DNA from 3 places in the Fulvivirga sp. AWR4_260 genome. Region 2 is predicted to be linked to each of the others. Evidence: riboswitches for the same ligand, from Rfam matches in the RefSeq annotation. Region 2 holds a riboswitch; each other region holds the start of a gene.
The links. Region 2 has a riboswitch for S-adenosylmethionine ahead of ACXACQ_RS10145 (4Fe-4S binding protein). Riboswitches for the same ligand answer to the same signal wherever they lie in the genome.
Positions count from the first base shown of each region.

Region 1: another riboswitch for S-adenosylmethionine. It lies ahead of ACXACQ_RS06920 (O-acetylhomoserine aminocarboxypropyltransferase/cysteine synthase family protein); the one in region 2 lies ahead of ACXACQ_RS10145 (4Fe-4S binding protein).
Region 3: another riboswitch for S-adenosylmethionine. It lies ahead of metH (methionine synthase); the one in region 2 lies ahead of ACXACQ_RS10145 (4Fe-4S binding protein).

Region 1 covers NZ_JBSWSU010000015.1:98,524-109,337, reverse strand. Annotated here, with positions in the region: gene ACXACQ_RS06935 (choice-of-anchor I family protein) at 1-759, shown strand, start outside; gene ACXACQ_RS06930 (homoserine dehydrogenase) at 814-2,025, opposite strand; gene ACXACQ_RS06925 (homoserine O-acetyltransferase family protein) at 2,032-3,075, opposite strand; gene ACXACQ_RS06920 (O-acetylhomoserine aminocarboxypropyltransferase/cysteine synthase family protein) at 3,053-4,369, opposite strand; SAM riboswitch class I at 4,635-4,730, opposite strand; gene ACXACQ_RS06915 (lipoprotein N-acyltransferase Lnb domain-containing protein) at 4,843-6,018, opposite strand; gene ACXACQ_RS06910 (SPASM domain-containing protein) at 6,151-7,173, shown strand; gene ACXACQ_RS06905 (FeoB-associated Cys-rich membrane protein) at 7,176-7,340, opposite strand; gene ACXACQ_RS06900 (inositol monophosphatase family protein) at 7,377-8,171, opposite strand; gene ACXACQ_RS06895 (hypothetical protein) at 8,175-8,951, opposite strand; gene rsmI (16S rRNA (cytidine(1402)-2'-O)-methyltransferase) at 8,941-9,615, opposite strand; gene ACXACQ_RS06885 (4a-hydroxytetrahydrobiopterin dehydratase) at 9,623-9,856, opposite strand; gene ACXACQ_RS06880 (class I SAM-dependent methyltransferase) at 9,859-10,602, opposite strand; gene ACXACQ_RS06875 (DUF493 family protein) at 10,605-10,814, opposite strand, start outside.
Region 2 covers NZ_JBSWSU010000015.1:851,242-862,055, forward strand. Annotated here, with positions in the region: gene cobA (uroporphyrinogen-III C-methyltransferase) at 1-5, opposite strand, end outside; gene ACXACQ_RS10135 (HEPN domain-containing protein) at 2-2,137, opposite strand; gene ACXACQ_RS10140 (trans-sulfuration enzyme family protein) at 2,239-3,423, opposite strand; gene ACXACQ_RS10145 (4Fe-4S binding protein) at 3,450-3,797, opposite strand; SAM riboswitch class I at 4,034-4,159, opposite strand; gene ACXACQ_RS10150 (M42 family metallopeptidase) at 4,384-5,433, shown strand; gene ACXACQ_RS10155 (carboxypeptidase-like regulatory domain-containing protein) at 5,442-6,065, shown strand; gene ACXACQ_RS10160 (hypothetical protein) at 6,189-6,635, opposite strand; gene ACXACQ_RS10165 (DUF6232 family protein) at 6,650-7,306, shown strand; gene ACXACQ_RS10170 (hypothetical protein) at 7,367-8,413, opposite strand; gene ACXACQ_RS10175 (DUF3820 family protein) at 8,592-8,819, shown strand; gene ACXACQ_RS10180 (hypothetical protein) at 8,821-9,198, opposite strand; gene ACXACQ_RS10185 (alpha-2-macroglobulin family protein) at 9,317-10,814, shown strand, end outside.
Region 3 covers NZ_JBSWSU010000015.1:2,015,097-2,025,910, forward strand. Annotated here, with positions in the region: gene ACXACQ_RS14985 (alpha-amylase family glycosyl hydrolase) at 220-1,719, shown strand; gene ACXACQ_RS14990 (YfiT family bacillithiol transferase) at 1,729-2,262, opposite strand; gene ACXACQ_RS14995 (PP2C family protein-serine/threonine phosphatase) at 2,349-3,776, shown strand; gene ACXACQ_RS15000 (pyridoxal phosphate-dependent decarboxylase family protein) at 3,773-4,987, opposite strand; SAM riboswitch class I at 5,155-5,269, shown strand; gene metH (methionine synthase) at 5,355-8,027, shown strand; gene metF (methylenetetrahydrofolate reductase [NAD(P)H]) at 8,103-9,056, shown strand; gene ACXACQ_RS15015 (Hsp20/alpha crystallin family protein) at 9,155-9,550, shown strand; gene ACXACQ_RS15020 (hypothetical protein) at 9,578-10,792, opposite strand.

The DNA.
Region 1 (10,814 bases), 750 kb from region 2:
ATGGCACAGGTAGACATAACTAATGGTGTAATTAGCAATATCTACCCATTGGGCTTTAAGGACTTCAGCCTGCCAGGCAATGAAATTGACCCGAATGATAAAGATGATAAGATTGAATTTATAAACGTACCCGTAAAAGGAATTTACCAACCCGATGCTTTAGCTTACTTTACGGCTAGCAATAAAGAGTATATTATCACGGCTAATGAGGGTGACACCAGAGATTACGAAGGATTTAGTGAAGAAGATAGGGTAGAAGATATCAACCTTTCTAATAATTTCTCAAGTGAGATGTCTGAAATTTTGCAAAGACTGACTATAACCAACACACTGGGAAAAGAAGGCGATATATATAATGAACTGTATGTGCCTGGAGCACGATCTTTCAGCATCTGGACAACCTCAGGCGAGTTGGTATATGATTGCGGAAGTGAAATGGAAAGAAAAGTGGCTGAAGCCAACATGTATGATGACGGACGCAGTGACAACAAAGGTGTGGAGCCGGAAGGCGTTACTACAGGAATAATCGATGGAAAAGTTATTGGCTTTATTGGCATGGAGCGTGTAGATGCTGTAGCGGTATACGATTTAAGCACCCCAAATAGCCCTCAGTTTTTACAGCTATTACCCACAGGTGATGCTCCAGAAGGCATTATTTTCATTTCTGCCGAGGATAGTCCCAATAATAGAAGCACTTTAATTGTAAGCTCAGAAGATGATGGGTATGTAAAAATATATCAGCCATCGACATTACTATAATAAAACTACGAAGGCTCCATTTCTGGAGCCTTCAATAATATATTAGTAGAAAATTTATACGTACGAATAAGTAAGCTTAGGAATAGCTGTGGCTACGGAAGCGTCTCCAGTAAAAATAACATTACTATCTGATGTTTCTGATAAAATTTTGCTCAAGTTATCAACATCGATTGTACCAATAACATAACTATGACCTTTGCCAGAAAACTTCTCGCTCACTTCATTAAATAAGTCCAATTGTTCCTTTTCAATATCTTCGGCTCGTAGGTACACATTCACTTCACCCCCTTTAGCATTAGCCTCCACCGGAGTTCTATATTGATAGTTATATCCTTTGGTTAAAGAAACTACATCAGCTAAAACCGCCAACCCTGTTGGTAAGCTCCCAGCACCTTTACCTATTAAAGTTTGATTCTCAGCATAGGCACCATTAATTAGTACACAATTATATTCATTTTCAACATGGTATAATGGGCTATTACTATCTATAAAATGAGGCGCCACCACTACCGAAAGCACGTCTCCTTGCAGGTGTGCCTTGGCTAATAACTTAATCTTTAGACCTTGTTCAGTAGCAAATTCTATATCTTCTTTAGATATATTTTGAATGCCCCAGTTGAAGATTTTTTCGGGCTGAACGTTTAAGCCAAAGGCATGCCTGATTACAATACTCAATTTAAATTTAGGATCAAACCCACCTACATCAAGCGTAGGATCCGTTTCGGCAAACCCCTTCTCCTGAGCATCCTTTAGGGCATCTTCATATGTTTGCCCACCCTGAAACAACTGCGTGAGTATGTAATTTGAAGAACCATTGAAAATCCCCTTTACTTCAGAAATTTGTTCCGATGCATAGTAATCCTCCAAATTTCTAATAATAGGAATACTTCCACATACAGCCCCTTCATATAATAAAGGAGTTTTGTACTCTTCTTGCAAAGCAATTAACTCTTCTAAATGCTCCGCTACCATTTTCTTATTGGCAGTCACTACAGCCTTTCCACTTTTCAATGCCCTTTTTACAATAGCATAGGCTGCATCGGCATCATCAATAAGCTCTACTACAACATTAATATCATCATCATTTAAAATAGAATCCTGATCATAAGTTAATATATCAGCAGGCACGCCTTCGCGCACTTTATCTCTATTTTTAACACAAATCTTTACGATGTTGGCATCCACTTCATGATTTGCCTTTAATGTTTCGTAAAGCCCTTTTCCAACACATCCAAAACCAAAAAGTCCAATGGTATACTTACTCATCTTATGTTATTTTAAAAATTCTTTTAATTCTTTAGCCAGTTCTTCTGTTTCTATTAAAAACCCATCGTGTCCATAAAATGAATCTATAATAGCGAGTTTTGCTCCTTTAATATTCTTTGCTATAAACTTCTGCTCAGCAGAAGGAAATAATATATCGGATCTGATCCCGATTACCAGTGTACGCGCCTTTATAGCTTTCAGCCCGTGTCTTACTGATTGCTTGCCCCTACCAATATTATGGCTATCCATAGCCTTGCTGAGATACCAATAGGAGCTTACAGAAAACCTCTTTGTAAGTTTATCGCCCTGATAATATTGATAGCTACTTACTTTAAAATCATCAAGTTTATCATCAAAATCGGTCTGAGTCTTTCTATAGGTAGTCTGATTTCTATACGAAAGCATAGCCACTGCACGTGCAGCTTTCAGCCCCATTCTTCCAGCCTCTTCCGTTTTATCTTTATAAGTAGGGTCAGCCTCAATAGCCATTCTCTGAGCGGTATTGAACGCCTGCCCCCATGCAGAGTGACGTGCATTAGTTGCAATCACACATATATTTTCAAATAAATCCGGATCAGTTGATGACCACTCTAATAACTGTTGCCCTCCCATAGAGCCTCCAATACCTAAATACACCTTTTCAATACCTAAATGCGCCCTAAGGATACGGTGCACCTCCACCATATCTTTCACCGTGAGCAATGGAAAGTCGAAAGCATATATTTTACCCGTTCTAGGATCTATACTTCCTGGACCGGTGGTACCATAACAAGACCCCAAAATATTTGCACAGATAATGAAATGTTCATCAGGATTAATCAAATCCTCTCCTCCCACTAGTCCGGGCCACCATTCAAATGGGTCAGCATTAGCCGTTAAAGCATGAAACACCCATATTACATTATCCTTTTTTTCAGATAACCTACCATACGTGGTGTAAGCGATCTCAAGTTCAGGGAGCACTTCACCGCACTCCATTCTGAACTCGTGATCGTATTTATAGGTATTCAAATTAGGCTTCTTGTGATCAGGCGCTATAGACTTGGTCAAAGGCATTTGTTATATCGTCTTTTAAATCGTTAATATTTTCTATTCCTACCGACAACCTTAGTGAGTTAGGTAGTACTCCTGCTGCCAACTGCTCTTGTTCAGAAAGTTGCTGATGTGTAGTAGCAGAAGGCTGTATTATTAATGTTTTGGCATCCCCAACATTTGCTAAATGACTGATTAACTTCAGACTATCAACAAATTCTATTGCTGCGTCTTTACCTCCTTTTAATTCAAAAGAAAGCACTCCACCAAAACCTCTTTTTAAATATTTTTTTGCCAGGCTATGATACTTGCTCGAGGCAAGACCTGGATAATTGACTTTTTCTACTTTCGGATGATTTTCTAACCATGTGGCTAACTCCAAAGCATTTTCAACTGTCCTATCCACTCGTAAGGATAATGTTTCCAACCCTTGTAGTAGTAAAAATGAGTTGAAAGGGCTCAATGCAGGGCCAAAATCTCTTAAGCCTTCCACCCTAGCTCTTATTGAAAAGGCTACATTAGGCAATCCTAAAGGGTTGTTATCTCCGAAAGTCTCCCAAAAATTAAGTCCGTGATAACCTTCTGATGGCTCAGAAAACTGAGGAAATTTACCATTACCCCAATTATAACTTCCTCCATCAACTATCACTCCTCCAATAGAATTACCATGGCCACCTATCCACTTAGTAGCAGATGCCACAACTACATCAGCACCGTGCTCTATAGGCCTGAATAAGTAACCACCAGCTCCAAAAGTATTATCCACAACTAACGGCAGGTCATATTTACGAGCCAAATCACTGATTTTATCGAAATCATGAATATTAAAACTAGGATTACCTATAGTCTCTAAATATATTGCTTTGGTATTATCGTCTATTTTAGCTTCAAAATCAGCTGCTGCTTCACCTTCTGCAAACTTCACCTCTATCCCCAACCTTTTAAAGGCTACCTTAAACTGATTATATGTACCCCCATATAAGTAAGAAGTAGAAACAAAATTGTCTCCTGCAGTAAGTATATTATTTAAAGCTATGAACTGTGCTGCCTGCCCAGAACCCACTGCCAGAGCAGCCACTCCTCCTTCTAATGCTGCTATTCTTTTCTCAAAGACATCATTAGTAGGGTTCATTATTCTGGTATAAATATTTCCAAACTCCTTTAAGCCAAAAAGATTAGCTCCATGTTCAGAATCTTTAAAGGTATAAGACGATGTTTGATATATTGGCACTGCTCTAGAACGTGTAGAAGCTTCGGCTTCTTCATATCCGGCATGTAATTGTAATGTTTCGAAATTGAGCGCTTTAGCCATTTTGTTAATTCTTTATATTATTAATAAGATAATTTGAAATAGAATGAGATGTAGTAGTCCTGCTATTTTACAGGTATACCAAAAAAATTCAGATTATTGCTGCGGGTATCCTTAAAGGATTAGCAGCAACACATGCTTAATTTCGAATTAATAATAATGAATTGTAGCGCAACTATTGATCGCTGAAAAGTTGCCAAAAGGCCTGTTTGATGTTGTATTGATCTTTTCATTTCCATCAATTTATATTCTCCCTATTCCGTCACCTGACGGACATTCTTGGGATCAGGAAGTAGCACCTTGGATTGGTGACCAGGTTGCTAGCGCTTCTAAGAGCCTGTCTCTCCACGCTTCTTTATAAATCGACTCTCTCAGATGAGTTTATCGAATTGATGCTACAAACGTAATGAGCCTTTGAGATTTTTACAAGAAAAGATCAGAAATTTTTATTCAATAGTTTAAAATTAATTAACATGCTAAGCTTCAGCGGATAACCTATATTGAATATAGAAAGATCTAAGCATGATGAGTATTACCAATGGAATTAACGCATAATGTAAATTCTGTGGCAAAAATGACCATGTAGGGATTAACATTAAGCTTAAAAGGCATGTCAATTGAAAATAATACCTTAGAAATGCGGGCTTGGTCTTTTTCAACAACAGTAACCCAAAAGGAAAATGTAGTGGCAATGCCCAAAGTAAATTAAAATTATCTGCAGCAGCAGAATGATCGGTAGCCACCCATAACAAAAACAACAACCAGCCCACTAACCCTACTACTGTAAATAGAAACGCATCAAATCCAAAATATGATTTTTTATTGCGGTAGCCCAAAAGAGTTACAAAAGCCCCACAAATAAATACAAATGAAAAGAACATAAACGGTGTAACAACACTGGCCTGATCAGGCTCCGGGGTAGATTCATAAGTCACCACCGTATTCTTCACTAAAGGTTCTACATTTCCATTATGATTCACATAAGCATGAGCAAAAGCCTTTTCAATGTAGTCTGGCAAAAACATATACATATCTGCAGTGGCAGTTTTATCCATTGGTAAACCCAGGCAAATATCTATACCCAAATCACCCCAAGGCTGCTGCTTCAAATAAATATCTGTGAGATCACGAATTGTATAATCTGTATCTATATGCGAAACATCAAACTCCAGATCATCTCCTAATGCCTTTTTCAAAGCATCTCTAACTCGGGTGGCGCAGTTATCATAGAAATAATCATAATAGTAGTACTGATTTTCAGGCATGGCATTCTTCCTTAGAAAATCGACCAAATCTTGAGTTTGCTTGGCAGTAAGGTTTAATACCTGCTCATGAATAGATCTATTAAAGTATATATAATAGTTTTTGAATCGGTTATAATCCTGCAGATCGAGTTTATAATGCAAATACCCTCTGGCGAAATTCAAATAAAAATTAGGTTGGTCAAAATCAAAAACCCCGTAATTATAAATTACATCGTAACCAGTCACCGGATCTATAACCCTAATGGCACTATGTCCAAAGGCTGAATATAACTCGCCCTGAAAAGGACCACATGTCAAAATTCTGACTTCAGACTTAGATGATAATCTCAATTTTTGAGAAAACCCCAATACAGGGATCAATAGCAGGATTAACAATATATGCTTCATCGTAAATATCAAATACGCATGGTTAGACCTCTAAGTTAAAGAAAATGACTCCTTTCTTATTCAGATATACCACAAATGAAGTATTTCTATTGACATATTTCTTATGCAACTCTATTGCTTATCTTTACCACAATGAATAGCAATTTAAGAGACGGCATCAATTTCATTTCAAAATTCAATAGAAAGAGGGCTTGGAATGCGTTTAAAATAACTTCTAGTTACGTATACTCTCGGCTATTCAAGTCTTCAAAAATCGCGGGCCTTCCTATCAGCATCTCTATAGAACCTACTACTTCGTGCAACTTGCGCTGCCCCGAATGCCCTAGTGGGTTACGCTCTTTCACTAGGCCGACAGGGATGCTGGAAAGTGATTTTTTTAAAAAAATAATAGATGAATTAGAAAGCTCCTTACTCTATTTGCTTTTCTACTTTCAAGGAGAGCCCTACTTACACAAAGATTTTCTCGAATTAGTAAAGTATGCCTCTGATAAAAATATATACACTGCTACATCTACAAATGCACACTACCTAAATGATGAAGTAGCCAGAAAAACAGTAGAATCAGGACTAGATAGATTAATTATTTCCATTGATGGCACTACACAAGAAACCTACGAATCTTACAGAGTGGGAGGAAGACTGGACAAAGTAATAGAAGGAACGAAAAATATTTTGAAGTGGAAAAAAGAATTGAACTCTAAAACACCTCATGTGATTTTTCAATTTTTGGTTGTAAAGCCGAATGAACATCAAATTAACGATTTACAACAGCTCGCTGATAAACTTGGAGTAGATGAAATAGGCTTAAAAACCGCACAAATTTACGACTATAAAAATGGGTCTTCTTTAATCCCCACAATTGATAAGTACAGTAGATATCGAAAAAACCAAGACAACACTTACTCTATTAAAAACAAGTTACTGAACCACTGCTGGAAAATGTGGCACTCCAGTGTTATAACTTGGGATGGAAAAGTTATACCCTGCTGTTTTGATAAAGATGCTCAGCATCAAATGGGCAATCTAAATAAAAACACCTTTGAGGCAGTTTGGAAAAGCCCTGAATATATACGTTTTAGAAAAACCGTAATGAAATCTAGAAGTAAAATAGACATGTGCAAGAACTGCACTGAAGGAACAAAAATATGGGCCTAAGCTTAATTTTTAGCCCTTACTTTTACTGTCTTATATTGTTTAACAGGTGACTCACATTTACAGTTACTACCGCAAGATGCGTCTCCTTTAAAATGCCTATACACAAGCCTACCTAAATAAAAGGCCGCTCCTAAAAATAAAACTAGTGTTATTATTTGCTGTACCATATTATATCCAACGAACGCCCAATAGCATTAGTTTCGTTATTGCCACCTATTCTGAATAACCGACAGCATTTCTTTGCTGATGCCGCATGCTGCCACAATTTCACGGCCAAAAATATAATCATCACCACCTTTAAAATCCATTACCACCCCACCTGCTTCCTGAACAATAAATGCACCAGCGGCCACATCCCAAGCGTTCAAATTATATTCAAAAAATCCTTCGAATCTCCCACAGGCAACATATGCCAAATCTACTGCTGCACTCCCCATTCTTCTAAGCCCATGCGTTGACTGCATAAAATCATTCAAAATATTTAAATACTTAGACATGTCTTCGAAATTATAATACGGAAAGCCAGTGGCTAATAAGCTATCACTGAGTTTACTGATTTCCGAGACTTTTATAGGAGCCCCATTACAAAATGCACCTTCACCCAATGAAGCATAAAAGCATTCATCCTTATTAATTTCATAGACTATGCCCATTACAATTTTATCGCGCTGCATTAAGGCAATGCTAATGGCATAAATAGGTAGACCGTGGGTAAAATTTGTAGTACCATCAAGAGGATCGATAATCCAGTTAAATTCTTCTTCTCTATTGGTTTCTGTACCTTCCTCTGTAATAAAACCAGCCTCAGGAAGAATCACCTTGCAACCTTTCACTAACCGCTCTTCTGCACCTTTATCAACATATGACACCAAATCATTAAATCCTTTATGCTCTATATCCGCAGTTTTAAAAGTTTTACTTTCATCCCTAATGAAAGATCCCACCTCCATAACCAACTGCTTTGTTGCATCTAATACGGTATTTAATGATACTGCCATAATCTATTTCTTTACATTTTTTTTAACGAAGCTATACATAATTACTAACGCTGACACCCAGACTGCTGTTTTGCCAAGATATTCTCCATTACCAGACACTTGCTTAGTGAACGATGCTCCAGAAACAATATCAGCTGGCATAATGGCATCAGTACCGGTAGTAATCAAAAAAGGAATACATATTACAGCCAAAGTATAGCCTATACTAACCCACCGGATTTGTCCTTTAAACACAGCTCTATCTTTGAGCAAGGCAAAGTAAAATAGAATATTGACCATAAGTATCCATAAGCTCACTCCTAGCAAGCCTGTATGTACATCCCAAGAAATAAGGAATCTATTATGTTCAAATACAGAACCTAAAAAGAAATAAGTATACTTGGGGCTGAAAGTAAGTAACGCGTAAGCAAAAGCAAGCCAATAAATAGTGATAGTGAAGATGCCTATTCTATTTTTAGAGTAATAATTAGTGAAACTATATACTAAAAAGCTTAGACTCACCACAAAACCAAAAATGGCTCCATGTAGTATAGAAAGCTCTACCGAATCTTCTAAAAACACCCAACCACTAAAACTGACCACCAAAAGAGCAGTAATAATCAGTTGTGCACTAACCATATTTTTAATAGAAAACTCTTCTTCAGCTTCAGTATAAATGGCAAATAAAGGCGACAATGCTAAAAATATAAGAAATGAAAACACTCCTGACCACCTGCTGATTAATAGAAAACATAGCGATATTGCTATCAAAAACACCTTTTGATTGATCTTATTTCCCATGGACCACTATAACTATTTCCCCTTTAACCGTTTTTTCTTCAAAATGCTTCTTCACTTCTTCTAAAGTACCATTTACCGTTTCCTCATGAAGCTTGGTCAACTCTCTGGACACAGACACTTCTCGTTCGGTTCCCATATGATCTATTAACTGGCCTAGAGCCTTCACCAGCCTATGAGGAGATTCGTATAAAATAATAGTACGTTCCTCCTGGGCAAGAAACTCTAATCTTGTTTTTCTACCTTTTTTGTGAGGCAGAAACCCTTCAAAAACAAACTTATCAGACGGCAAACCAGATTTAACTAAAGCAGGTACAAAAGCAGTAGCTCCAGGTAGGCATTCAATTTTAACACCCGCTTTTAGGCACTCCCTTACCAATAAAAAACCAGGATCAGAAATAGATGGCGTACCTGCATCGGTAACTAATGCCATAATAGCACCACCATTGAGTTTTTCTACTAAAGTATTTACAGTTTTATGCTCATTAAAAATGTGATAGCTCTGTAATGGCTTCGATATATTATAATGCTTGAGCAACTTACCAGAAGTACGAGTATCTTCTGCGAGTATCACATCTACTGCATTTAAAATTTTTACTGCTCTGTAAGTAAAATCATCAAGGTTGCCAATAGGGGTTGGCACCAAATACAATTGCGTTTCTGCCACAAGTATTCTATTTAATTAACTTATCAATTTCTTTTGCAAGCTCATGATCCTTCTCTGTCACTACATCGCCTGCATCATGCGTATTAAGCTCAAAACTCACTGTATTATAAACATTAGACCAGTTTGGATGATGGTTGAGTTTTTCAGCTATAATTGCCACCTGCGACATAAAGCCAAATGCCTCTATAAAATTATCGAACGTAAAAGTTTTAGTTAGTCTATTATTTTCTTCTGTCCACATAGTTATAATTTTTGTGCAGTAATAATATATTGATATTGAAGACTCTCTTCATCTGCTACAACATTCACAAAGCCCGCTTGTTTTAATTCTTGCTCTGCCACTTCTAACGCTACCTTGTCGGCATCTTTTGGCCCCACTGTCATTCGTCCCATCTTAAAATCTACAATACATATCATTCCTCCATTCTTCACTCCTTCTTTCACTTGCTTTAGGTATTCAACCCTGTCGTTCAACACATAATAGGTATTCACCATTAATACCTTATCTACTTCATTATTTTTCAGCAACGGATTGTCTTCATGGCTAAGCCTAGTTTCAATATTATCAGGCGAAATACTATCTGTGTCAAAGCGTTTCTCATCAATGTATGATAGAAACTGTTCTTCTATATCAATAGCAATAACGCTAGCACCTGCCCTAGCCAAACGAAATGTAAAATACCCCGTACCCGCACCAATATCAGCGACTGTCTCCCCCTCTAAGGGAGCCAATACCTTTATAATCACATCTGGACTCTGCCAAGTGACTCTACCCGGGTCCTCATATTTTTCAACTTTATTCTTAAAGGAAAGCACATTATTATCTTCCTCTTTATTTAATGTGTCTATTACCTCTAAAGAATCGCTATGAACTAAAGTCTCGTCTGACTCAGAGATGCTAGCCTGTTTATTCTCCCGGTTTGGGCCACAGGAAAATAGGCAGCACACACATAAGACACCAAAGCTAAGCTCTTTAATTACATTCATATTTAAAGAGCTATAACGCCCTCCACTTTACTGGCCGCAATGTAAAACTCCACCACTTTATCGCTAGACTCTGCCATTACCTCTGCCGTAACACTAATATAATTACCATTTTTCGAGGCCTTTTCTCTTATCTCATGACCAACAAAAATATTTTTAATCTCTATTGCCTTATCTTGAGGCACAATAAACTTGAACATGTATAACGCAGGCCA
Region 2 (10,814 bases):
ATCATGCTCTGTAATTGTTGATTACTTCTTTTTCAACGTTGCCTTCTTCCAGTTGAGATCTTCTGGTAGTTTTAACTAAGTCAAAAAAGTTTTCAGCTCTAGCTAAGAAAGTCTTAGCGAAACCTTCTTCAGGAGCATGATTGTTAATTTCCAAAGCGAATGATTCAAAGTCAGTTTCTAATGATAAAATACCGCTATCAATATATTCTTTCTGGAAATCTTTTATGATACCTATGTGTGTGTTACACTTTACATCTTTGCTAAGAAGCAATGCTTTTGCTCCAATTACTATAGAGCTATAGCTATGATAAATTGAATCTGAGTAATATCCTTCTTTGAATGATTCTTGGGCATATTGAAGACGCTCGTCAGAGTCGTTAATAATGGTCCCTACCATATCATAGCTTACGCCTGCACATTCCCCTGTACCTATTTCAGGTATGAATGAGTCATCTTGTCCCCAGTCTTTGTAATCATCTTCACTTAATGAGTCTATGTCAGCTAATGGCTTAAGTAAGTTGTAGAAGTACATTTTCCCATTGCGTACAAAGAAATCGTTGAAGTACTCATTGTCCTCGCCATTGGCATCAAAATCATTAAGAAGTATTCTTACTGCTTCCGGAATCCTCTTTGTAGGTAATTTAATTACCTTTTCGGCTACAAAGCCACGGCCTTGCTCATCTACACCGCCACCAAGCACTACCTGAAGAGCAGGGATAACCAAACTCTTATTTTTAATAGAGCTACCATGGAATCCAATATTTGCAATCATATGCTGACCACATGAGTTCATACAGCCACTTATCTTTATCTTGATTTCAGAATTAGCAATCAAATCATGAAATTCTTTGCTAATCATATCTTCAAGTACTTCTGAAATAGCAGTACTGTTAGTTACACCCAAGTTACAAGTGTCGGTTCCAGGACATGCGGTGATGTCCACAATGGTATCACTACCAATGTGAGCGAGGTCTAATTTTTTAAGAATAGTATATAAGAAAGGTAATGCCTCCTTAGTGGCGAACCTTAATAATAAACCTTGTGATATTGTTACTCTGAAGTCGTCAGCAACATAACCCTTTGTTAGTGCTACAAGCTGGCGAGCGGTTTCCGCCTGAATGTTACCGAGTGGAAGCTTTACTTTTACTCCGTAATATCCTTTTTGCTTTTGTTCAAAAGTATTGGTAGCTAACCATTCTTCGTATTCAGCACCAGAAGGTTGCTCAAACTCAGGAAGTGGCTTCGCTGCAGGAGCAATGTTATCAAATCCTGTAGCGTCTACAGGAAGAGAATGTGTTTTATTAGAAGGCTTAACCTCTTCTATTAGTTCTAAGAATTTATCTAAGCCCAAGCCTCTTTTCTCCTCAATGAGGAACTTCATACGTGCTTTAAATCTTTTCTCACGCTCACCGTAGCGGTCAAACACCCTTAGGCCAGCCTCAATAAAAGGTATTACCTTATCTTCAGGTAAAAATTCATAAGCGGTTTGTGCTATAAAAGGTTGAGCGCCTAAGCCGCCACCCACTACTACTTTAAATCCTTTTTGACCATCCTGAATTTTAGGGATAAAGCCAAAGTCATGAATATAAGTAAAGGCGCTGTCTTTTTCGCTTGATGAAAACGCCATTTTAATTTTTCTACCCATATCTTGGTTGATAGGGTTTCTTAAGAAATACTGTGTAACAGCATGTGCATATGGAGAAACATCAAATGGCTCTTCGGGGTCGATGCCCGCAAGAGGAGATGCAGTAACCGTTCTTACAGTGTTACCACAGGCTTCTTTTGTAGTTACACCCGTTTCTTCAAGTTTCGCCCACATCTCAGGAGTGTCTTCCAAGTGGATGTAGTGAAGCTGAATGTTTTGTCTTGTAGTGGCGTGCAGGTTGCCATTAGTATATTGGTCAGAGAGATCTGCTATACGTACAATTTGCTCGCCAGTAAGCTTACCATAAGGTAGCTTTATACGAAACATTTGAACTCCAAGCTGACGCTGACCATACACACCTCGAGTTAAACGAAATGCTTTAAATCTTTCTTCAGGTATAACGCCAGTTTTGAATTTCTCAATTCTTTCTTGCAAGTCAAGAATGTCTTTCTGGGCGGCTGGTGATATTTTGTCGTTAAGTGTTACGCTCATTTCTTCCTGATTTAGGGTTTGGTTTAAAAGTTATTGGCCTATTTGTATATCCGAAAGAGGCCTCTTTTAAACTACTTCCGAATAAGTTTTTTATTAATGCCTCAAGGTTGTTTTGAGTCCCTTAGTGCATTTTCTATATCTTCTATAATATCGTTTACGTTTTCTAGCCCGGCAGAAATTCTTACCAAGCCAGGTAGTATACCTACATTAGCACGCTCTTCGTCAGTGAGCTTAGAGTGTGTTGTAGATGCTGGGTGCGTTGCTATGGTCCGCGAATCGCCTAGATTTGCTGTAAGCGAAAGCATCTTTAATGCATTCAAAAATCTTCTTCCTCTGTCTATTCCTCCTTTCACTATGAATGTTACTATGCCTCCTCCTAATTTCATTTGCTTTTTTGCTAGCTCATGTTTAGGGTGCGATTTTAAAAACGGATATTTTACTACTTCCAGTTCCTCATGCCCTTCTAAATATTCAGCTATTTTTAAAGCATTTTCGCAATGCTTCTCCATTCGTATGGCTAAGGTCTCTAGGCTTTTTGAAAGCAACCACCCGTTGAATGGTGATAATGAGGGGCCTGTATGTCTGGTGAAAAATCTTATTTTTTCAATAAGATCAGCGCGGCCTAATATGGCTCCGCCTATAGTTCTTCCTTGTCCATCTAAAAATTTGGTGGCAGAGTGAGTCACTATGTGCGCTCCAAATTTTGACGGCTGCTGAAGGTAAGGTGTAGCAAAACAATTATCAATATTTAATATTAAGTTATGTTTTTCTGCAAGCTTACCTAGCCACTCCAAGTCAATGATGTCCAATGCAGGGTTTGAAGGTGTTTCCGCAAAAATCAATTTGGTGTTGGGCTGTATTTTTGCTTCCCACTCATCGGGGTTATTAATATCAGCATAAGAATGCGTGATGCCCCATTTAGGGAATATTTGAGTGAAAATTTGATGCGTAGATCCAAATACAGACCTAGAAGCCAAGATATGATCTCCACTTTCTAAAAGCCCAGCCATACTGCAAAACATTGCAGCCATACCCGATGCAGTAGAAAGACCATCTTCTGTGTCTTCTAAAATGCATAGCTTTTCAATGAATTCATCGGTATTAGGGTTAGAGTACCTTGTATATATGTTGCCTTCAATTTCTTCTGCAAACATGGCTCGTGCCTGTTCTGCGTCTTCAAAAGTGAAGCTCGAAGTCATATATATAGGAGTAGTGTGCTCGTTAAAGCTCGACTGCTCACTTTGGTTTCTAATGGCCTGGGTTTCGAAGTGTTTATATTTAGACATACTTGGAGTAAACGTGTTTAATTAAATTATGATGCGTGAAGCCACTCTTGTTTTGCTGTTAACTCATCTTCTGTTTCTTCATAGTCAGGGTCAGGTACGCAGCAGTCTACCGGGCAAACGGCCGCACACTGTGGTTCTTCGTGAAAACCAACGCACTCGGTGCATTTACCAGATACAATGTAAAAGAATTCGTCAGAGAAAGGCTCTTGCTTCTCAGTAGCGTCTACTTCAGAGCCATCTTCTAGTTCTACGGCAGAAAGCTCGGTGCCATCGCCCCATGCCCATTGCTCTCCACCTTCATAGATAGCCGTATTAGGGCATTCTGGTTCACAAGCTCCGCAGTTAATGCATTCGTCTGTTATGTAAATTGCCATATTTTTTCAGTTTAATGATGATTAGAATTAAAGATTTTGTTTAGTAGGTGTATCAATTCCTTTAATCTCAATGCTGAGGTGGAATTATACAGAAGGAAAAGAGAAATTTTCCCTTAGCAACAACAACAGCAAATATGCTTTGCTACAGTGTTGGTAGAAATGTAATGGTTGATTGTTAGCTCGTTGCGTTTGTAAACTGGTGCAGAAATGATATTCATTGTATTCTAAATTTGTCAATTTATATTCTCCTGCTTGCATTTTGCAAGGTCTTAGGATCAGGATTTGGCACCTATATCACGTTTAAACGATTGATGGTTGCCAGAGGGTCTTCGAGCCTGTCTCTCACCTCTTCTTTATAAATCAACTACGCTTTCGAGTAATTGATACTGTAAATATAAGTAGCTTCTTTTTATAACTCCAAATTTCTAGAGCATTTTTGTGTTATTTATACCTAATAAAAATAGTGAGTGTAAATATTGTCTAAGTCTGTGAGTATTAATTGTCTTGTGAATGAACAGAATAATTTTTGATTGGTTAATATTGAATCTAGGTTCAAAAAGAATTTTTAACGTAAAAACAGATAACAATGGCCATAGATGTAAATCTTCTAAAACGCATATGTGAAGCTCCTGGTGCACCTGGTTACGAAAGTAAAATCAGGAATTTGATAGTGAAAGAAGTTAGTCCTTATGTAGATAGCATAGAGATTGATAATATAGGAAATGTTATAGCTATAAAAAAAGGAAGGACAAGTGAGAAGAAGGCCATGGTAGCTGCTCACATGGATGAAATTGGGTTTATCGTTACTCATATTGATGATAACGGATTTCTAAGGTTTACTACATTGGGAGGTTTCGATCCTAAAACGCTTACAGCGCAGCGTGTGATTGTGCATGGCAAGGAAGATATAATTGGTGTAATGGGAACTAAACCCGTGCATGTGATGGAGCCTGAGGAGAGAACCAAAATGCCAAAAGTGAAAGATTTTTACATAGATCTTGGGATGCCCAAAGAGGAGGTGGAGAAAATTGTATCTGTAGGAAATCCTGTAACACGTGAGCGAGGGCTTATAGAAATGGGAGAGTGTGTGAACTGTAAATCGTTGGATAACAGGGTTTCGGTTTATATACTGGTAGAAACGCTTAAAAACTTGAAAGAATGTCCTTATGATGTCTATGGTGTATTTACAGTGCAAGAGGAGGTAGGCTTAAGAGGGGCTAATGTGGCTGCGCATACTATAGATCCCGATTTTGGTTTTGGACTAGATACTACTGTGGCTTATGACCTTCCTGGTGCTGCTCCACATGAAAAGGTAACATCTTTGGGTAAAGGTACGGCTGTAAAAGTGCTAGATGCTATGACTATTTGTGATTACCGAATGGTGGATTTTATGCGTCAAACAGCCGATGAAAATAATATTACTTGGCAAAATGAAGTGTTGGTAGCTGGAGGTACAGATACTGCAGGTTTGCAGCGGATGGGAAAGAGGGGGGCTATCGCAGGAGCGGTTTCAATCCCTACAAGGCACTTACATCAGGTAATAGAGATGTGCCATAAATCAGATATTCAAGGGAGTATCGATCTGCTGTCGGCTTGCCTTATTTCGTTAGATAAATATGATTGGTCACATAAATAAAAAGTAATATGAAAGTGCTGAGAGGAAGTTTAATGCTGCTAATGTTTGTGGGTTTTGCTACAATTAGTTTTGGGCAAATAGTAAAGGCACCAAATTCAGTGCGGTTAACCGGTTCTGTGCTAGATGCTGATCAGGGTAAAACTTTGCCTTATGTTAATGTGAGGGTTAAAGGCACCATGTATGGTACATCTACAGATAATAACGGATATTTTACCATATTTATTAGTGCAGGTGATACGCTTTCTTTCTCGGCAATAGGCTATCGAGATGCTACTTTCATTATGCCTTATGAGGTGAGTTCTGAGCAGTATTCACTGATGCAGTTGATGCGTGAAGAAACAGTATTGCTTAGCGAAGTGGTGATTTTTCCTTGGCCTTCTATAGAAAGCTTTCACAAAGCTTTTATGGATACAAAGCCCAAAAGGAATATGGATGATTTGATCTTTGAGGTGAAGCGTGATTTGGATAAGGATGTAAAAGAAAACGAAGAGAGTAAATATTATTACGATCAGATGAGGTATAACCATTTGTATCAGATTAGTGGGCAAATGCCTCCTAATAATTTTCTCAATCCTATGCGCTGGGCTGACTTTTTAAGGGATATTAATGATCAGAAAAAATCTGATAAATAGAAATCAACAGGTGCTGTGAAGTGCGCAGTGCCTGTTTTACATCCTGCCTCTGGGGTTACTCATTTAGAATGGTAAGCCATTTTATAAAATGCCAGGCACTGACTTGGGTGTTTTATTGGAATTTCACTTCTTGATTTTTTTTGAGCATTTTTTCCTTAAATACTGAATTATTTTTTGGTATTCTGTGTGCTCTTGATAAGACAGATGCAGCCTTTTTCTGTTATCTATGAATTTTATTTCTACCTCCTTAAACGTTCCTGTAGCTGTTTTTACAGTGTTTTCTTTCCAGTAATCTATGTTACTAATGCTGAAATGCTTGGTTTTGAACTGTACAGGGAAGTGAATATCTATTTTTTCTTTTCCTATGGTAACTGTTTGGTAGCCTACTATTGTTTTAGCTAAAATTCCAAGGCCAATGGGCCCCAAAATAAATAATAAGGCAAGATGATACCATGCAGGTGCATTATTGCCATATACCTCTGTGGCTCCGTATATTGCTCCTGCTGCACATATTGCTATAAATGCCCCTAACGAAAAAAGTGTTCCTGTTTTTGGTTTAGATACTATCAAAGCCGGTAATTTTTGTGTGCAAAGAAACAAAAGGAGTAAGAAAAGACACTGTTTTTGTGGAATTATTACTCGTTTCTACTGATCGATGGGCTTGTTTCTTTTGTTTTTGGCCCATTTGGGGTGTGGCACTGCATTTGAATATTGTTAATCGAAAATACAACGCAGTTGACTTAAGAAATATAATAAAAATATATACAGACATGAAAGAGGATATTATATATACAGACGGACACGGTGTTAAAATTACCCGCGATAAATTTTATACTGATCATCATTCATATAATTTAAATGGTATCACTAGTATACACTTACAGCGGTTGCCGGCTACCAAAGCACCTGGCATTGTTTTGTTTTTGTTAGGGTTTGCTAGTATTTTATTAGGCTCTATGGACTTTTTTGCTGATGTGACTTATAATACACAAGAAGCACTTTATTTGATAGATGCCAATATGGTGTCCATAGGTGCGGGTGTTCTTTTTATCTTTGGAGGTATTGTGTGGATGATTGCCGCAAAAGATAAGTATGCGGTGGAGATCACAACGGCAGAGGGTGACAAAAGACCTGTTGTGAGTAAAAGAAGAGAGTATGTGGCTCATGTGGTAGCCTCGCTTAAAAAAGCTTATTATAGATATGTAAAAAGAGAAAGAGTGGAAACCGTAGTAGTTAGCTAATGCCGGAAATAAAACCTTTTTCGATTTATTAAAGCTGTTTGCCCTTCCAAACAGCTTTTTTTATATGGGAAATTGGTAAGTTGATTTTTGCGAAGTAGTCATGTCTAGACTTATTTTTAAGATTTCGCCCATAGAGCTACATTTTAAAAAGTCATCATTGTCATAATGCTTTGCTAAGTCTACTCCCAAGCTTTTAATATTTTCCTTTGTGGATATTTGATCGGCCGACATGGCCGTAAGTAGCGTATCTATTTTAGTGCGGCTCGCTTTTACTCTGGCAGCTATTAATGACCTTTCTTCTTTTTGATATTGCTTAACAGTTTCAGGAGTCATGCATTTTATGCCTATCTGTATTAGAGGATTATTCTGTTTAAAATACTGAGGTAGGTATATAGATTTTCTTCCTTCATAAGATTGCTGATCAAAGTCTATTGCTCTTATACGGTAGTCTACATCTTCGAAATCGGGAGTGATGTCAATTACAAAATTACTACTATGCATATCTCCCAGAAGCCTAACGAAACACCTTTCGTTAAATTTCACGAACTCTTTTGCTAGTCTAATTTGGTTTAAATTGGGTGCTGTAAGGTAGGTTTTCATAAATTGATCGCCCGGTATGCCTACTATGTGCTCTTCTACCAATGTGTCATGGTCTACGGCATAGCTTATCCTGTTTGGTGATAATAGGTGCTCTAGTTCTAAACCATAAATTCGAGATGCATCAGCATGTTTTATGTAGAAGTAATCGAAGTTATCGTTGATTCTGTTCACTATTCTGATCCTGAAAGGTTGAGTGTTTCCATACACACAAAGATCAATTCTGTCTACAAAAAGGTGATCCATTACAGAAAGGTCTCCATCTGCTTTAATAATGGCATATATTTTTTTTAAGCCATAGTGAATGTGTTCCATTTCAGTCTGAGGAAAAAGAACTGTTTCCCATAGCGTATCATTATTATGCTTATCCACCAAAGGCAAAGAATTGTCGTACCGCTGAAGGTCATTATAATTGAGGGGGAGCGAGAGTTCTCTGTCATTTTCTTTAAGGTATTTTCTTAGAAGGTTGCTGACTGGATATGTTTTTTTCTTTTTACTAATAATAGCCATTGAATATGAATCTTGATGAATTTTTTAACGAACCAAAGCAATAGAAATTAGACCTTACCTTGTTTTGTGATTGTAGTGTTTGTGGTATGAATATACGTTTTTTAATGGTTAACATTCATTTCTTGTAAAAGGATATAGTATGATAATAAATCTTATATCGAAGGTTTAAGACAAATGGATGTCTTTTATTTGCAGCAAAATAAATGCACTTATGGAGGATTTTGACATTAATAAAGCGAGGCAAGAGATGGCCGAATTACTTCAATATAAAATGCCTTTTGGTAAGTATAAGGGTATGCTATTGATGAAGCTGCCTGTGGAGTACTTAGTTTGGTTTAGGAGAAAGGGATTTCCTCCGGGTAAATTAGGCAGGTATTTGCAAATAGTTTTAGAAATGAAGGCATAAGTTATAAAGCTTGTGCCTTTCTCATTTTTTGAATGATTGAATTAAGTTCATTCTCTTTTACTCTATAGTATTCTTTTATTTCATCAAAAGAATTTTCGCTCTGCTTTTTAAAGCTACTTACCCATTCTAGAAACTCTTCGTTGGCTTCTTTTAGTTGTGAAGCTTTCATATTATTCTCCCTGTTTTGGGTGTTTATAATGGCAAAATGATTATTGACTGTAGGCATAAGCGAGTCGTATTTTGACATTATCTTATCATAAATAATGTTTAAACTATCTATCTCATAAACAGATAATTGAGCTTTTTGTTGCGTTTTTTCGCATGAAAATAATAGTGTGGCTATAAGCGTGTAGCACAAAGACAATCTGATTAAAATCATTTTTCTGGATAATTATTATTTTTATAATTTTAAATATGAATTAAATTTTATATTTGTTCAATTATTTTGTAATTGCTTTTTATAGTTAATTCTTCCAATTTTTTAATTTTCATTTATTATGGCGGCTTCTAAATCCTTCAGATTGATTTTGGTTGCTGTGGTGGCAGTAATACTGGCCATTACAGCGGTGTTTTATTTTAATGAACCCAGCAGGGCGAAAAATGTTGAGTATCCTACTAATACTATAGATCCAGCGTTCAGTGCTTTTATTTCTTCATATACTGCAGGTGTAATATCATCTCAATCTTCAATTCGAATACGTTTGGCTATGGATGTGGCTGATTCTGCGCAGATAGGCAAGCAGTTGGAGGAGACGGTATTCGATTTTGACCCTAAAATTAATGGGGAGGCATTGTGGTTAGATGCACGTACTATTGAGTTTACACCTGAAAAATCACTTGTATCAGGTCAATTATATAAAGTGAATTTCCACCTTTCTAAGTTGATGGAGGTTTCGGAAAACCTTTCTACACTTACTTATAATTTTCAGGTTATCCATCAAGATTATGATTTAAGCGTAGAGAATGTAGCTACTGTAGCAGATACGGATTTTAGGACTCAGGAAATCAAAGGAGTGTTAAATACTGCAGATAAGGCAGATGAAAAACAGGTAGAGAAAATGCTTGTGGCAGAGCAAGGTGGTCAAAAGTTGCCGGTTAAATGGACGCATGTTCAAAATGAACATTACTTTGTAATTGGAGACGTAAAACGTGGAGATAGCAAAAGCGAAGTTGATTTAGAAGTGAATGGAGAGGCTTTGGGCATAGATAAGGAAATGGAAGAGGATGTGTATATTCCTCCGCTTGGTGATTTTACGGTTACTAATGTCAAGGTGATTCAGAGCCCTAGTCAATATGTTTTGGTGCAGTTTTCAGATCCTTTGCAGGCAGACCAAGAGTTAAAAGGTTTGGTGAAGGTTAGTGGTGTTTATTCATTGAATTATGACGTGAAGGGAAATGAATTATATGTTTATCTACCTACCAGACAAGTTGGAGATAAGTATGTGAGCGTATTTAAAGGCATAAAAAATGCAAAAGGTTCTAGGTTGGGGGGTGAAAGTAAGTATCAGGTTACTTTTTCTCAAATAAGCCCTGATGTGCGTTTGCTTGGCAAAGGAAATATTTTGCCGAGTTCAGAAGGGTTGATATTTCCATTTGAAGCAGTTAACCTAAAGGCTGTAGATGTTGAAATTATAAAAGTATATGAAGATAATGTCATTCAGTTTTTGCAAGCTAATGATTTTGATGGTTCAACGGAGTTAAGAAGAGTAGGTAAGCCCGTGCTAAGAAAGACGGTGGCACTGAATACTTCAGGTATAGTTGATCTTTCTAAATGGAACAGGTTTACGCTTGATCTATCTCAGTTGATTAATGCAGAAGTTGGAGCTATTTATCAGGTAAGGATAAGCTTTAGGAGGTATCAGTCGGTGTTCTTCTGTGGAGAGGCTCCTGAGGAAGAGGATATGATGCCGTTGGAAGAGAGTAATTGGGAGGATGATGATAAAATGTTTAGTCGTTATGATTCTTATAGAAGATATAAATATACCTCTGATTATA
Region 3 (10,814 bases), 1.2 Mb from region 2:
TCAAATTATTGGCTAGCTTGAGTTGATAATCGTCCTAAATCATTATTTTAAGCTTGTAATTAAAGATATAAGCTATTCATTATTAGTTAATTAATTGTAAAGGTTACACTAATTTGTTTGATTTGCGATCCTATAATAAATTAAATATTCATGTTGAAAAATGTTTTCCTAGTATCAATTGTCTTATTCTGTTTTGGTTGTTCTAAAAAGACTGAGGTAATGAAAGAATCGTTATTGCAATCTGCTCCGCAAAATGCCGTGACTTATGAAATTTTTGTTCAATCATTTGCCGATTCTGACGGTGATGGCATTGGTGACCTTAATGGTGTAACCAGTAAATTACCTTATCTAGAAGAATTAGGTATAGAGGCGATCTGGCTCATGCCAATAATGCCTTCGCCATCTTATCATAAATATGATGTTATCGACTACAAAGGCATACATAAAGATTATGGCACTATGGATGACTTTAAGAATTTAATAAAAGAAGCTCATAATCGTAATATTAGAGTTATTATAGATTTAGTGATAAACCATACAAGCTCAGAGCACCCGTGGTTTAAAAGTGCTTTAGAAGGGGAGGATAGTCCATATCGCGATTTTTTCGTGTGGGCCAATGCTGATGAAGTGAAGAATGATATAGAAAAGGCTGAAACGCGTGCTGACTCAGATAATATAAGGCAGTGGCATTATGCTAATGGCGATAGCACCTCTGCATTATACTACGCGTACTTTTACGGAGGTATGCCTGATTTAAATTATGATAACCCTGCGGTGAAAGATACTATTTTCGATATAGGGAAATTTTGGTTGAAGGATGTGGGAGTAGATGGATTTAGATTAGATGCTGCTCGCCATATTTTCCCTGATGATAGGGCAGAAGATAATGCTACTTTTTGGGTAGAGTTTAAAACAGCCATGGAATCAGTTAAGCCAGATGTGTACACTGTAGGTGAGGTTTGGGATGAGACAAGTATGCAACTGCCATACGCAAAAGGGTTGTCTTCACTTTTTAGCTTTGATATTGCCTATCATATTGTCAATTCATTAAAGGATGGCAAAGATGAGGTGTTTAAAAATACCAAGGGACAAAGTGATTTGATTAAGTCAATGATTGATGTAAGAAATCAATTTGCGAAAGTAGACCCTAAGTTTGAGATATCTACATTTTTAACCAACCATGATCAAAATCGTGTAATGAGTGAGTTAAATAGTATCTCAAAAGGTAAAGTGGCAGCTTCTATTTTGCTGACGCTACCGGGTGCTCCGTATATCTACTATGGTGAAGAGTTGGGTATGAAAGGTAAGAAACCAGATGAATATATACGTGAGCCATTTTTATGGGATGTGGTAGCTAATGACTCATTACGTTGTAATTGGTTGAAACCAAAATATAATGTGGATGAAAAGATTAAGCCTTTGGCTCAGCAGATGAAAAATGATAGCTCTATGTATGCGCATTATAAGCGAATGACGCATTTTAGAAGGTCTCATTCGGCACTCATTAATGGAGATTTACAAGATGCACAAAATCAAAATGAGGCTGTTATTAGTTATATCAGGGCTGATCAAAAGGAAAAACTATTGGTAGTTCACAATATATCTTCGAAAGAGGTGAGCTACGAAGCCCCAGAAGGAGCAACTTTGATACTTAGTACTAAGGAAGGTAAGGGGGGGAAGTCATTGCCTGCACTTTCAACATTTGTATGGAAATATTAAGGTTGGTAATTACCAACCTTTTCTTTCTATTAATTTATTGATATGCTGGTAGTGGTGCTCACCATGCCAAGCGTACATGCCTATGGTGGCTTTTAGGGTAAACTGCTGATTGCTTTCTGGGTTAACGAAGGTTCTATCTAGTTGCTCAGGAGTTAAATGGCTCAGCAGTTGCACCCATTTGGCATGTAAACCAGTAAGAAAAACAAGAGCTGTTTCTATAGGGGTGCTAGTATAGTCAGTAAGGTTGGCCCACGCTTGCTCATTGTAAGTTTTAATGGTGGGGTTATTTTCAGTTAGCGCCCATTTGAAACGGATATAACTATTGGTGTGACTATCGGGCAGGTGATTGATCACTTGCCTTACAGTCCATCCTTCAGGACGATAGGGTGTATTGAGCTGCTCGTTGTTAAGTGGACTCACCAAATGGCTAAGTTTATTAGGTAATGACTCTATCTCTCTGATCCACATAGAAATGTCATCATCAGTGATAACAGAAGGTAATTGGCATTTTCCGATAGGGTATTTTAAGAGCTCTAAATTCATCGTAAAGGATGTTAATTTAATGACTGATTAAGTTGCATAATGCATTTGACAATTATACCTTAAAGTCTTCTATTTAGGTGTAAAATATGAGGATAAAAGCTGATATAGCTAACTTTTGGGACAAAATACTGAATATTGGAGTGACAAACCGACTATCTCCAATTCAAATTAGAAAGGTTCGGTTAATTAATGGTATTTTAGGTGTAGGTCAGATTCTCTTTACACTGTTAGTGATTAAGAGCTTCATTATGGGGATTCCTCAGGAGTGGAGTGTTCAGCTAATAGGAAGTGTTCTTTTTACGGTTCCAGTAATATTAAATAGACTGGAAAAGTATCGTTTGGCTAAATTACTATGTCTTCTTATTCCATATTTATACCTTAGTTTTCTCTCTATTTATTGGGGTACAGAACGGGGTTCTCACCTAATTATATTAGCTTGTATTGGCCTTTCGGTAGTTTATTTTGAAGACCGGTGGAAGATTGTAGCCCTGATAGTTTTTGCAGCCATGTGTATTATGGTAGTGGAGATTTATAATTTCTCGCATCAGCCCTATTATATCACTGAAAAAATACATGTCGCACATTTGGTTAATATAATAATAACCATCACGTTGCTTGCCGTAATTGCGGGTATATTTAAGAAAGAAAATTATAAATACCAGCAAGAAATTAGCCTAAGCAAGGATAAAATTATAAAGCAGCATACTGAGTTGATGAAGCTGAATATTGAATTGAAGGATTCATTGAAACAGCTAAATGAGCAGAATAAATATGCGCAGACCATACAAGAGTCAATTTTACCTCAAAAAGAGGACTTGGAAAGAATGCTTCCTGAACATTTTATTCTCTTTAAACCTCGCGATTTAGTGAGCGGTGATTTTTATTTTGTAATGGAGGCCGAAGGAAAGCTGTTTATTGCGGCTGTTGATTGTACAGGGCATGGCGTGCCTGGGGCTTTTATGAGTATGATTGGTTACAACATGCTTTTAGAGGCTATTGAGTTGAAGCATATTTATGATCCTGCAGAGATTTTGTCTTACCTTCAGGCTAGGATATCATATGCACTGCGTCAGCAGCAAACCAATAATAGAGATGGTATGGATATTTCTATTTGTGTAATAGATAAACAGGCAGATACTCTTTTGTTTGCTGGAGCGAAAAACCCTATGTTAATTATACAAAATGACACTTTAGTTAAAGTGGAGGCAGACAGGGTGTCTATTGGAGGTGTTACAGGGCGAGAAAATTACCAGTTTAAAAACTACTCTTTCAAAGCCAGTGAAGTAAGCAAATTTTACTTATTTACTGATGGTTATAGAGATCAATATGGCGGAAAAGATCATAAGCGTTTTATGAGCAGGCGATTTAGGCAAATGATTGTTGATATTCATCATTTACCCTTTCAAGACCAATGTCACAAGCTAAATCATTGTTTTGAGCAGTGGTCAGAAGGGCATGAGCAGACAGATGATATTTTGGTAATGGGAATAGACCTATCTGCTCTTAATGCTTAAAGTGTTACCACAAAGGCTTTAAGCTTATCAATAGTTACATGTTCCATTATAACTATCTTAAACCATTTGGGGTTATGATGATTGTCAGGTACAAGTCCAAATTTTTCAGCTTTTTTAGCATCTATTGATGAAGCATCGATAGTTACAATGTTAGAATAGGTCTCTCTGTAAAACTTAATATTCTTCTTGCTGAGCTCATTACATAACCATTGTGTTCTGTTGAGAAGTATTAATATTTTTTCACTCCACCCATATGGGCCATATGTCATTAATATCATCCAAACGGCTACGGCATTGGCGCCACTTCTGCTACCAATTAAAGTAGAATCTTCACCTTCTATGTAACTGGCCTCTTTGGTGTTGGCATATTTCATAAACCCTTTTTTGATTAAAAAGATACCTGTGCCATAGGGTGCTTGCAGCATTTTGTGGGCATCAAGGGTAACAGAAGTTACGTAAGGGTTGCCAAGGTGCAGGTCAGTGTCGGGCGAAGAGAAGGGGTAGAAGAAGCCCCCATAAGCACCATCTACGTGTAGCTTGTAATTACAATTAAGATCTTCTAATACCTTCGCATAAGTATCAACCTTGTCTGCAGAGCCAAACATCGTGGTCATCATATTAGCCACCACCACGAAGTATTTCGCGCCACTACTTTGCTGATTTTTAATAGTGTCAGATACAGCTTCTTCAGTGATTTGCCTATCATGGTCTACAGGCACAAAAGCAATCTTTATGTTAAAAACATTGGCAGCTTTGCTCATAGAGTAATGACTGTCTTCAGAACATAAAATGCATATTTCATCATGTTTAGCATTATGCTCGGCAAGAAAGAAGTTTCTATAAATCCAAATGGCCTGCATATTAGCTTCTGTACCTCCCGAAGCTACATAGCCATCATGATCATTAGCTTTACCATGCAGAATGTCTTCAGCACATATGTCAATCAATTCTCGTTCTATTTCCTGAGTGCCTTTAAAAAAACTCTCTGATTGGTCCAATGTATGACAACCTATATGGTTAGGGTTGTGAATAAGCGTTGACAGATAAGGGGCGTTGCTAAGGAAGGGTACATCTTGATAGAAAACCTGTTTGTCTAAATGTGAAGCGGGTACTCCAAGAATGTTAGAGTCATAATAATTTACATTTTTAGATAGACAGTTAAAAACTTTATTCTTTATTTCTTCAGTAGAAAGCTTAGTCCAGTGATTCATAGTGAATTATAGTTTAAAAAGTAATTATGCGGCTAATATAGGAAAGTTTAAAACAAAGGGATAAAGAGTAATGGTTAGTTAATTCCTAAAATCACATTTATTGCGATTTGATTTTTTCTTAAAAAAATTATTATAGATTTGTACAATCGAATAGTTCTTTGATTTGGATCTTATCAAGAAAGGCAGAGGGATATGGCCCTGTGAAGCCTTAGCAACCGGCCGAAATTTTGGGAAAGGTGCTAAATCCATCTTTGTTTATTTAATAACAAAGGAAGATAAGTTAGAATAAGCTTGACACCATTATAAAATAAAATATTAAAAAGCTCTTCTGACTTATCAGAAGAGCTTTTTTTATTTATACAATTTAATGACTAATAATAGCGTGTCATACTTAAAACTTAGTGGATTAGAACCATTAGTAGTTACTCCTGAATCCAATTTCGTGAATGTAGGAGAACGAACTAATGTTACCGGTTCAAGAAAATTTCTCAGACTTATACAAGAGGATAAGTACGAAGAGGCTTTAGAAGTAGCTAGAGATCAGGTAGAGGGCGGAGCTCAAATCCTAGACGTTAACATGGACGAAGGGATGCTTGATGGAAAAGAAGCCATGGTTAAATTCCTTAACCTAATAGCTTCTGAGCCAGAAATCTCCAGAATACCCATAATGATAGATAGCTCAAAATGGGAAATTATTGAGTCAGGCCTACAATGTATTCAGGGTAAGGGTGTAGTTAATTCCATTAGTTTAAAGTCTGGCGAAAAGCTATTTTTGGAGCAGGCTAAGAAAATTAAAATGTATGGAGCTGCGGTGGTAGTTATGGCTTTTGATGAAGATGGCCAGGCAGATTCATACGATAGAAGGGTGGAGATTTGTAAAAGGTCTTATGACCTTTTGGTAAGTGAAATTAATTTTCCTCCTCAAGATATTATTTTTGACCCTAACATATTTCCTGTGGCTACCGGAATGGACGAGCACAGGAAAAATGCTTTAGACTTCTTTAATGCTACTAAATGGATTAGAGAGAATCTTCCTGGAGCCAATGTTAGTGGGGGTGTTAGTAATGTTTCCTTTTCTTTTAGGGGTAATAATGTAGTGCGTGAAGCCATGCATAGTGCATTCCTTTATCATGCTATAAGAAACGGCATGAATATGGGTATTGTAAACCCAACAATGCTTGAGGTCTATGATGAAATACCTAAAGAGCTTTTGGAGTATGTAGAAGACGTGTTGCTGGATAGGCGCGATGACGCTACAGAGCGTCTTTTAGAATATGCTGAAAAGGTAAAAGGAGATGTAAAACAAAAGTTAAAAGATGATACTTGGAGAAGAGGGACTGTGGAAGAGCGGTTATCGCATGCCCTAGTGAAAGGGATTATCGAGTTTATAGATGCAGATACTGAAGAAGCATACCAGAAACTAGGCCAGCCTCTATTGGTAATAGAAGGTCCACTTATGGCAGGAATGAATGTGGTGGGAGACCTTTTTGGTAGTGGTAAAATGTTTTTACCACAGGTAGTGAAAAGTGCTCGTGTAATGAAAAAGGCCGTGGCTTATCTGGAGCCGTATATGGAGGAGGAGAAGAGGCGTAATAAATCTACTGAAACCGCAGCAAAAATTTTGCTAGCCACCGTTAAGGGTGATGTGCATGATATAGGTAAAAATATTGTAGGTGTTGTACTGGCATGTAACAATTACGACATCATTGATATGGGAGTAATGGTGCCCGCTGAGAAGATTTTAGAGAAGGCACAACAAGAAAATGTAGCAGCTATTGGTCTAAGTGGCTTAATTACTCCATCGTTAGATGAAATGGTGCATGTTGCCTCAGAGATGGAGCGATTGAATTTGAATGTGCCTCTATTGATAGGAGGAGCAACTACCTCAAGGGTGCATACTGCGGTTAAAATTGATCCTAATTATAGCGGAGCAGTAGTTCATGTGCTAGATGCTTCTAGAAGCGTGCCCGTGGTAGGAGAGCTTATCAGCAAGAATACCAAAGAGAAATTTCATAATAATATAAAAGCTGAATATGAAGAGGTAAGGATTGGCCATGCCTCTAAGAAGGATAATAAAAATTACATTCCTTTAAAAGCAGCACAAGATAATCGTGTAAAAATAGATTGGGAAGCATACCAACCTTTAGAGCCTAACGAAACAGGAGTTAAAGTTTATAACGACTATCCATTAGCGGAAATAAAGAAATTTATAGATTGGACACCATTTTTTCAGACTTGGATGTTGAAAGGTAAATTTCCGAAAATATTGCAAGATGAGGTTATTGGGGTAGAGGCTACTAAGCTTTATAATGACGCTTTGGCCATGCTTGATGATATCATTGCTAATAAAAAGTTAACAGCCAATGGTGTAGTGGGGGTTTTTCCTGCTAATGCAGTGGGTGATGATGTTATTTTACATGATCATGATACCAAATTTCACTTTTTAAGACAGCAGGGTAAAAAAGGAAAAAATATACCTAATATTTCATTGTCTGATTACGTTATGCCTGATGAATATGGCAAACAAGATTATATCGGAGGTTTTGCGGTTACGGCAGGTATAGGCATAGAAAAGCTTATCGAAACATATAAGGCGCAGCACGATGATTACAATGAGATTATGGTGAAAGCCATTGCAGATAGATTAGCAGAGGCTTTTGCTGAGCTGATGCATCATAAGATAAGAACAGAGCTGTGGGGGTATTCAGATGAGGCTGAGCTTACTAACGAAGATTTCATCAGAGAGAAATATCAAGGTATAAGACCTGCACCAGGTTATCCTGCATGTCCTGATCATACAGAAAAGCCTATTCTTTTCGATTTGTTAAATGTGAAAGAGAACACGGGTATTTTCCTTACAGAATCTAACGCCATGTACCCAGCTGCTTCTGTAAGTGGTTTTTACTTCAGTCATCCTGATTCTAAATATTTTGGACTTGGAAAAGTGGAGCGCGATCAAATAGAGAACTACGCAGAGAGAAAAGGAATGAGCATAGAGGATGTAGAAAAGTGGTTAGGACCAAACCTCTCTTATAAATAAAAAATAGAACCTAGATTAATCAACAATAGATCAAAATGCTCGCCTCAATAGAGGTTGCCTAAAATTACAACAGATATGAAAATAACTGAGCATATTGCTAACGCCAAGAAAACACTTTTTTCGTTTGAGGTGCTACCTCCATTGAAAGGAGAAAATATTAATAACCTGTTTAATCACATTGACCCGCTAATGGAATTTAACCCTCCGTTTATAGATGTGACCTATCACAGGGAAGAGTTTATATATAAAAAGAGAGAAAATGGCTTGCTAGAAAAGAGGTCTATAAGAAAAAGACCGGGTACTGTGGGTATATGTGCGGCCATTAAAAATAAATATAATGTAGATACCGTACCGCATATTATATGTGGAGGTTTCTCAAGGGAAGAAACTGAAAATGCATTGATTGACCTTAATTTCTTAGGGATTGATAATGTGCTATTACTTCAAGGTGATGCCATAAAATCTGAGGGCGCATTTGTGCCAGAAGAAAATGGCCACAAGTTTGCCACTGATTTAATTGATCAGGTAGGCAAAATGAATAAAGGACTTTATTTAGATGAGGATTTGCTCAATGCCAACCCTACTGATTTTTGTATGGGAGTGGCTGGCTATCCTGAAAAGCATTTTGCTGCACCAAACTTATCTACTGATTTAAAATACTTAAAAATGAAAGTGGATAAGGGTGCTGACTATATCGTAACTCAAATGTTTTTTGACAATAAAAAATTCATTGAATTTGTTAAAAAATGTAGAGAAATTGGTATTAAGGTGCCTATTATTCCAGGCCTTAAGCCAATTACTACTAAGAGGCAAATGAATATATTACCAAGAATATTTTATATAGATCTGCCAGAGGAGCTTTCTGATGCTATAGAAAAGTGTAAAACTAGCGAGGAGGTAAAACAAGTAGGTATAGAGTGGACGATTCAGCAATCTAAAGAACTAGTAAAGTTTGGTGTGCCTGTGTTGCATTACTATTCGATGGGTAAATCAGGATCTGTTTATAAAATAGCAAAAGAATTATTTTAATGTCAAAATGGCCTGATTTTTTTAAGATCAGGCCATTTTGACTTATTTCTAGTTCTGGTATATGTTTTGACACCATTCAGTCAAACAACGGAGGAATTATGAAATACAATCATGATAAAGGTTGGATAAGAAAGGTGTTGAAGAGTGCTGATATAATGAATACTTTTAATGGAGGAAGTACATCTCCCCAAACAAAAGTTACTAAAGATGATAAGCAGTATATCTTAAAAGCCAAGTTTCCTGGGGTGAAGGTAGAAGATTTAGAAGTAGAGATTATGGATGGAAACTTACTGATTTATCATAATGTAAACTTCAGGCAAAGTGAGGACGATGAATTTATGGTACCTCATGTATTAATTACCTATCCTATTGCTCGTAATATCGACTATGATAATATTGCTGCAAGTTATGAAAATGGGATATTGGAAGTAACGCTGCCATTTAATGAATTGGAATCTGGCTTCTATAAGCACATAGAAATTGAAAAAGAATAAAAAAAGGCCTTCTATGAAGGCCTTTTTTTATTCGATGATTTCTTTTAAATCATCTTCTGACAACTTGAATAGACAAAGTCTAGAAAACCTTCCTGATAAATAGGTATTTCCCAATATTATCAAACCATTATCTTCGGTGGTAGAGAAGTTGGCTACTTCGAACCTATTTCCTGCTCCTAAATATTTGGTGCCTAAAAGCTCTCCTGTGCTGGAAGCAAATGCCATTAGCACTATCTGTCCATTTTGAGTCTGAGATGCGTACATCGTAATGTCCATGTCGTTAATGCTAATTTGCTTTACTACAACATGTGCATCTTCTACTAATTCAGGGAATAAATTTCCAGGATAGTCGTGCGAGCTGGTAGTGCCAGAGAAATCCACATTTTGCCTAGGTATAACGTAGTTGTCTCCTGCATTGTAGCGAGATAAAGCGAAAATATCGCTTCCAAGATTTATTACAGAACTGATGGCTGCATCAGTAGTGTTGCCTTGCACCACTCCATTAATCGTTTCAGTGAAATTGGTGAATTGTAAAGACATGGTGTAGTTAACAAAACCATTAAAATAATACACACCATTATCCATTCGGCCAGTGATGTAGGGTAGGGGCTTTCCTGTTCTTGTGAGGCTCTCTATTATAGGGAGTTCTGTGCCTTCACCGGCTCCAATGTCAAAACCTTGAGACTTGGATACTTCTCCGTTTGCGTTAATTACAGAAAAAATACTTTGTTTGCCACCATAATCGTAGCTAAGCATTAAAATTTCCTCTCCATCCACAGACGCATGTAAAGGGGCTGTAAAACCTATTGCACTATCAATTTCTACAGTACCAGTCTGGTCGATAGAAAATAAACCACTTACATGATTGATAGGGTTCATGGCCAAGAAGTAAAATTTATTATTAATTTTCATTAAATCACCAACCGGGTTAATGAAGTCATTGCCAAAATCTTCTTGAGACTCAAACTCACCATACCTATCAGTTTTTAAGGTGTAAACTCCCGTATATGGACTTTTATTATTGTCAGTTGAATCTTCACTATTGGTGATTCTAAAAGCGCCTAACACAATATAGCCACCATCTTCAGCTTGCTTTACATCTATAGGGATATACGAAGCTTGAAACTCGTCATTATCATATATTTTAAAAAATGATTTTTCGGGCTCTGCTTCATTGTCTTGTATGTCACAACTAAAAAGTGCAGCTGATATGGATAGAATATATAAAATATATCTTTTCATTATTAATTTAAATCTTTGGGCT